2 linked regions of the Myxococcus xanthus genome follow. The protein of the gene in region 1 interacts with the protein of each later gene in a pairwise test. Links are inferred from orthologs where the notes say so. Each region holds a gene or a part of one and is shown on either strand. Other genes may lie near its edges. The genes, in order: BHS09_RS19790 and panC.

What was found.
Region 2: the proteins of BHS09_RS19790 (region 1) and panC interact in binary tests that used the Escherichia coli proteins (3 or more experiments, as listed by UniProt). The link is inferred for Myxococcus xanthus from one-to-one orthologs.

What each region holds. Positions count from the first base shown.
Region 1 is NZ_CP017174.1:4,780,582-4,783,799, reverse strand. Bases 152-3,057 are described here. They hold BHS09_RS19790 (NUDIX hydrolase), read left to right. Parts: upstream 152-1,298; coding sequence 1,299-1,817; downstream 1,818-3,057. Other genes in these bases: BHS09_RS19780 (GMC family oxidoreductase N-terminal domain-containing protein), read right to left, coding at 2,661-3,057; BHS09_RS19785 (hypothetical protein), read left to right, coding at 1,793-2,677; BHS09_RS19795 (radical SAM protein), read left to right, coding at 288-1,286. Outside these bases: more of BHS09_RS19780, read right to left, coding at 3,058-3,218.
Region 2 is NZ_CP017174.1:2,337,687-2,340,977, forward strand. Bases 278-3,256 are described here. They hold panC (pantoate--beta-alanine ligase), read left to right. Parts: upstream 278-1,317; coding sequence 1,318-2,196; downstream 2,197-3,256. Other genes in these bases: panB (3-methyl-2-oxobutanoate hydroxymethyltransferase), read left to right, coding at 398-1,315; smpB (SsrA-binding protein SmpB), read left to right, coding at 2,193-2,681; BHS09_RS09975 (ClpXP protease specificity-enhancing factor SspB), read left to right, coding at 2,715-3,236; BHS09_RS09980 (serine/threonine-protein kinase), read right to left, coding at 3,244-3,256. Also shown: BHS09_RS09955 (deoxynucleoside kinase), read left to right, coding at 1-233; more of BHS09_RS09980, read right to left, coding at 3,257-3,291. UniProt on the Escherichia coli protein: Catalyzes the condensation of pantoate with beta-alanine in an ATP-dependent reaction via a pantoyl-adenylate intermediate.

The sequences.
Region 1 (3,218 bases):
TTCAGGGACGTCATGAAGAAACAGAAAAACTCGCTCTTGCGGATAAAGTGAAACCCGCGTAACATCTCTGTGACGTCAGCGTAGGCTGGCTCTTCTATTTCAAGAGGTCACGAGGGGGAGCCCCGGAAGGTTCGGGGGCGCTGTCGGGCGGACGTGACTGTACCCATGCCCAAGGCGGCAGGGGCGTCCTCCCGGGCGTGGTGTGTCTTTCGATTGGGCGGCTCAGATTCATCAACCAAGGCTCTGCGGCCCATTGTCGGCTGCGGGGCTGTTCTTAATTCCTCACCATGTCCGTACGCATCAGAGAGCGCCAGGAGAGCTGGGGCACCATCATCTACGACAACCTCCGCGATGAGTTCTCGGCGAAGGTGTTCGAGGGTTGCGTGCCTGTGCCGCGGAGTCCCATCGGTTGTGGATGGCTGGTCACTGCGCCGTGCAACCTCGTGTGTATCCACTGCTACGGGAACGTCGAGGACCTGCCGTCGAAGCGGCTCTCCACGCCCCAGCAGCTCAAGGTGGCCGACGAAGTCATCCGCGCGGGAATCATGCGACAGATTCTCTCTGGCGGTGAGCCGTTGATGCGCCGAGACACGCTGAACGTCATCGACAAGCTCACGGACCATGGTGTCGCCACCATCCTCGGCACCAACGGCACCTTCCTGACGCAGCAGATGATGAAGACGGTGTCTCGCTGCACGCGCGTGGAAATCAGCCTCGATTCCATGGACGAGCGGGTCAACAACGAGATTCGCCCCAGCCGCAACGCCAAGGGTAACACCTACCAGGAGACGCTCCGGGCCATAGGCCTGTGCGTGGACAATGGCGTGGCGCCGCGAATCCTGACCTGTCTCAACCGCCACAACAGCCAGCATGTCGAGGAGCTGGCCCAGTTCATCTACGAGCGGGGCATCCGCGACTGGGCCATCTCCTGGACGCTCTCCGCCGGCCGCGCCTATCACATCTACGGCGAGTTGATGCCGGAGGAGACGTCGCATGTCACCGCGACCGTGGAGCGGCTGCGGGAGCGCTACCCCGACATGCAGATTCGCCTGTCGGACCGCACCGTCAACTACAGCCGCTACTACTTCCTCATCTGGCCGGACGGGATGATGGGCACCGAGGAGATCGTCACCGGCAAGAAGCTCTTCTTCAGCTCGTTGGTGACGGGCTCCGTCCAGGACGGTTGGAAGCAAGAGAACTACGACCTGGACGCACACTTCCGGAAGTGGGTGGGGGACCGCATCGAGGTCATTCCCATGGAAGGCCGGAAGCCCCTGGTCGCATAGGATGTCCGTGGCATGGAGCTGATTGACGTCATCGACACCCAGGGGCAGGTGGTGGGGAGCGCGCCCCGCGACCAGATCTACGGCCAGAAGCTGCCCCATCGCATCGTGCATGTGATGGTGGAGCGCGACGGCAAGGTCTTCCTGCAGCGGCGCTCCCGGCACATGACCTTCATGCCCGGCCACCTGTGCACGTCCGCGGGAGGTCACGTGAGCGCGGGCGAGGCGCCCCTGGAGGCCGCCCAGCGGGAGCTCCTGGAGGAGCTGGGCCTGGAGGGGCCGCTGGTGCCCGTGGCCGAGTTCATCTTCGACGATGGGCACCACCGGCGCATCTTCCTCTACCGCGCCCGAATGGAAGGCCCGCTGCGCTTCTCCGAGCGGGAGGTGGACGGGGGCATCTTCCTGGCGCCAGAGGAGCTGGGGCGCCTGCTGGATGAGCCCTGTCATCCCCAGTTGTGGCCCTGTCTGGAGCGCCTCTTCCCCGGGCCGAGCGCCGACGCGCGGACGCGATGGAAACAGTCCTCTACTCGCTGACGTCCGTCCTGTTGCGGTCGGGAAACAGCGTCTTCGACCGGCTCAGCTACGGGCTCCGCCGCCAGTCCATCCTCGTCCTCAACTTCGCCAACAACTTCGTCCCGTTCCTCTTGCTGGCGGCGCTGACGCCGCTGCTGCCCATGGAGGACAGGGCGGGGTGGGCGCTCTATGGCAACGCGAAGCTCGCGCTGTTCGCGGTGAGCGTCCAGGGGGTGGCCTTCGCCTTCTCCTTCGGCTTCCGGCACCTCACGGTCGCCCGGGTGAACATCGCCTCGCGTATCGGGGATGTGCTCATCCCCCTGGCGCTCATGCTCTCCGGCCGCACGGTGCACTGGACCGAGTACCTGTTCGCCCTCGCCGTGTCCGGCTGCTCGCTGCTGGCGGCGGGAGGGGCCTCGGACAACCGCCGCGCCCTGTGGCTGCCGGCGTTCTTCATCACCGTGGCCGTGCTCGTGCAGAGCCTCTGCGGGGAGCTCTTCTTCCAGGGCCAGCCTTCGGGCGTGGCGACCAACCTGGAGGTGAGTACCGCCTTGATGTTCTGGAGGAGCGCCGCCTGTCTGGTGCTGCTGCTCCTCTTCGGCGCCCGGGGGCCGCTAGGGGCGCAGTTGAGCGAGCTGGTCGTGGACGGCCGCGCACGCACCAACCTGCTCGTGCGCGCCCTCTTCACCGTGGGCAATCAGGTCGCCTTCGTCATGGCGCTGGCGGCGGGAAACCGCGTCGTCGCCTGGCCCATCCTCAACTCGGTGACGCTCTTCTCCCTGGTGTTCGCCAACGCCTTCATCCAGGAGGCGCCCGCGCGGCGCGAGGTGTTCGCCGTCGCGGCCATCGTCGCGCTGGCCGTGCTCAAGGCCGCGCTGTAGTGCGTGACGGCGCCAGGCTAGGCAGCACCTGGTCCGCGAAGCGCAGCGAGAGGGCGGTGAGCGTCAGCGTCGGGTTGATGGCGCCGTTGTTCGGGAAGTTGCCGTTGGTGAGGGCGAACAGGTTCTTCGTTCCGAAGACGAGGTGCCTCCCGTCCACGACGCCCGAGTCCGGCCCTTGGCCGAAGCGCGCCGTGCCCACCGAGTGGTCCGCCCGGCGAATCACGCCCGAAACCCAGACCTCCGACTCGCGGCAGCCCGCGGCCTTCATCACCTGCATCAAGGTGTCGGTCATCCACTGCCAGCGCGCGGCGAACCCCGCGTCCACCGCGTAGTGAATCTCCACCTGGCGCTCGCCCGGCTTGCCCGTGAAGCGCAGGCGGTTCTCCGCCTGGGGGAACTCCTCGATGAAGCCATGGAGGTTGAGCCGGCTCTCCCGGGCGAAGGAGTCGATGTACGCGGGCGCCAGTTGCTCCTGGCGGACCCAGGACTGCAGGTCCGGCTCCTCCGGGTACTCGGAGAAGATCATCTTCCCGGCGGCCTG
Region 2 (3,291 bases), 2.4 Mb from region 1 along the record:
AGAAGCGCGGCCGGGAGTTCGAGCGCAAGTTCGACCCCACGTACCTGGAGGGGCTCGTCCACTCCTACAACAACTTCTTCTTCCACTACACGGACACGCCGCTCCTCGTCGTGGATACCTCGGACATCGACTTCGTGAATGTCGAGGCAGACAGGGAAGACCTGCTTGCCACCATCCGGAAAGCGAAGCCGGGGACGCAGCATTACGTTCCGAAGGCTTCCCGCCGGGGCTGAAAGTCAGGCTCCTGGTGGGACGTCCGCCTTCAATGCCCCCACGGCAGGCGCGGGGGCGTTAGAGTGCGGTGGCGGGCCCAGGGCTCCCGGCGATCCCCTGAGGGGACGGCGAGGCGCGAATGGACCCGTCAGGCCGTTCAACCCGTAGCCATAGGAGGTGAACCGTGAAGGACAAGGTCACCATCCACACACTGAAGCGCTTCAAGCAGATCGGTCAGAAGATCTGCATGGTCACCGCTTACGACGCCACGTTCGCCCACATCCTCGAAGAGGCAGGCGCGGACGTACTGCTGATAGGCGACTCGCTAGGCATGGTCATCCAGGGGCATGACTCCACGCTGCCGGTGACGATGGACCAGATGGTCTACCACACGGCCGCCGTGGCCCGTGGCGCGCGCCGGGCGCACGTCGTGGCCGACCTGCCCTTCATGAGCTACCAGGTGTCGAACCAGGAAGCGGTCCGCAACGCGGGCCGGCTGGTGGCGGAAGGCGGCGCGGGCAGCATCAAGATGGAGGGCGGCGCCGAGTTCGCGGACACGGTGCGGGCCATCGTCCGCGCGAGCATCCCCGTCATGGGACACCTGGGGCTGACGCCGCAGTCCGTCCACAAGATGGGCGGCTATGTCGTCCAGGGCCGTGGCGATGACCAGGCGCGGCAGATTCTGGACGATGCGCTGGCGCTGGAGCAGGCCGGGGCCTACGCGCTGGTGCTGGAAGGCGTGCCCATGGACCTGGCGCGCACCGTGACGCAGCGCCTGTCCATCCCCACCATCGGCATTGGCGCCGGCGTGGACTGTGATGGCCAGGTTCTCGTCTGCTACGACCTGCTGGGCATGAACCCGGACTTCAAGCCGAAGTTCGTGAAGCGCTACGCCAACCTCCACGGCTCGATTACGGATGCCGCGGGCACGTACTTCGCGGAGGTCCGCAAGGGCGCGTTCCCGGACGAGGAGCACTCCTTCAAGGCGAACAAGAACATCCGGCTGGCGACGGGGGCTCCGGCTCCGGCGGCCCGGGTGGAGCCATCCGCGCCCACCGAGGATGGCGAGAAGATGGGCCCCGTCTACGGGAGACCCGCCTAGTCATGGCTCCCGCCGTCCTGAAAACCGTTGAGGACGTGAAGGACTGGACGGCGGGGCTGCGCCGGGAGGGGCACCGGCTCGCGCTGGTGCCCACCATGGGCTTCCTGCACGAGGGTCACCTCTCGCTCATTCGCGAGGGGCGGCGCCGCGCGGACGTGGTGGCCGTGTCCATCTTCGTGAACCCCACGCAGTTCGGGCCGCGGGAGGACTTGTCCCGCTACCCCCGGGACTACGAGGGTGACGTCGCCAAGTGCATCAGCGCGGGCGCGCAGGCCATCTTCGCGCCCGCGGGCCCGGAGGTGATGTACCCGCAGGGCTACCAGACGTACGTGGAGGTGACGGACGTCAGCCAGGGCCTGTGCGGGGCCCGGCGTCCGGGGCACTTCCGCGGGGTGGCCACCGTCGTCACGAAGCTGCTGACGCTGTTCCGCCCGGAGGTGGCGCTCTTCGGGGAGAAGGACTACCAGCAGCTCCAGGTCATCCGGGCACTCAACCAGGACCTGCACCTGGGCGCGGACATCGTCGGCATGCCGACGGTGCGTGAGCCGGACGGCCTGGCGATGAGCAGCCGCAATGCCTACCTATCCCCCGAGGAGCGGCAGCGGGCGCTGGCCCTGTCCCGGGGGCTCAAGGCCGCCCAGGCGCTGCTGCGCGAGGGCACGCGGGAGTCGGAGCCCCTGGTGGCGGCCGTCCGGCGCGAATTGGAAGCGGCGGGGCTCCGGGAAGACTACGTGGAACTGGTGGATGCGGAGCGGTTGACGCCGCTGGCTTCGGTGGCGCCCGGGCAGCCTGCCCGGTTGCTCGTCGCGGCCTTCAGTGGCACGACGCGCCTCATCGACAACATGCAGTTGGGTGGTGAGGAGAACGCGGGACGCGTATGACATCCGGAGGGAAGTCAAAGGGAGTGGGCAGCGAGCCCGGCGTGAGAGTCATCGCGGAAAACCGTCGTGCGCGTTTCGACTACACGGTCGACGAAAAGCTGGAGGCCGGGCTGTCGCTCACGGGAAGCGAGGTGAAGTCTCTGCGAGACGGAATCGCCAATCTGTCGGACGCCTACGCGCTCCCCAAGGGGGACGAGCTCTTCCTGCTCAACGCGAACATCGGCTCCTACAAGGCGGCGAGCGTCTTCGACCACCTTCCCACTCGGGGGCGCAAGTTGTTGATGCACCGAGGAGAAATCGACCGTTGGACGGCGAAGGTGCGTGAGCGGGGCTATTCGATCATCCCGCTTGTGCTGTACTTCAGGAAAGGCCGTGCCAAGGTGGAGCTGGGGCTCTGCCGGGGCAAGACGCACGAGGACCGGCGCCACGACATCAAGGAGCGGGAGACGAAGCGGGAGATGGACCGGGCGATGCGCCGACGTTGAGAGGGGCGCCCGAAGTTCTTTCGCCGTACACCGATGGACGACAAGAAGGTTCTCGACAAGAAGGAGCGGCTGCTGGCCGCGCTCGACCAGGGCATGGTGATGATTCACCTGGACGCGCGCCGTCCGGGCGTGCTCGTCCCAGCCTCCGTCAAGACGGAGGCGCACCTGCGCCTCAATCTCTCGTACCGGTTCGACCCACCGGACCTCACGGTGGGCGAGTGGGGCGTGCGCTCCACGCTGAGCTTCTCTGGCTCGCGCTTCACCATCGCGGTGCCGTGGTCGGCGTTGTTCGCCATCGCCAGCCACGTGACGAAGGAGTTCTGGATGTACCCGGAGGACATGCCGCCGGAGTTGCTCCAGCAGACGGCTGCGTCACGTCCGGCGCAGCCCCTGCCCGTGGCACCCGTGCCGGTGGCAGCGGAGCGCCCGCGCACCTTCCTCCGGGAAGTGCAGGGCGAGCGGCGCGATGATCCGCCCGCCGACGTTCCGCCCACGGACGGACCCCCGGACGAGCCACCTCCGCCGCGTCGTGGTCATCTCCGCCTGGTGAAATGAGGCGCGCTCAGCGCTTCAGCTTCGCCTCGATGTGGGCGGCCTCGCCGCCGGAGAA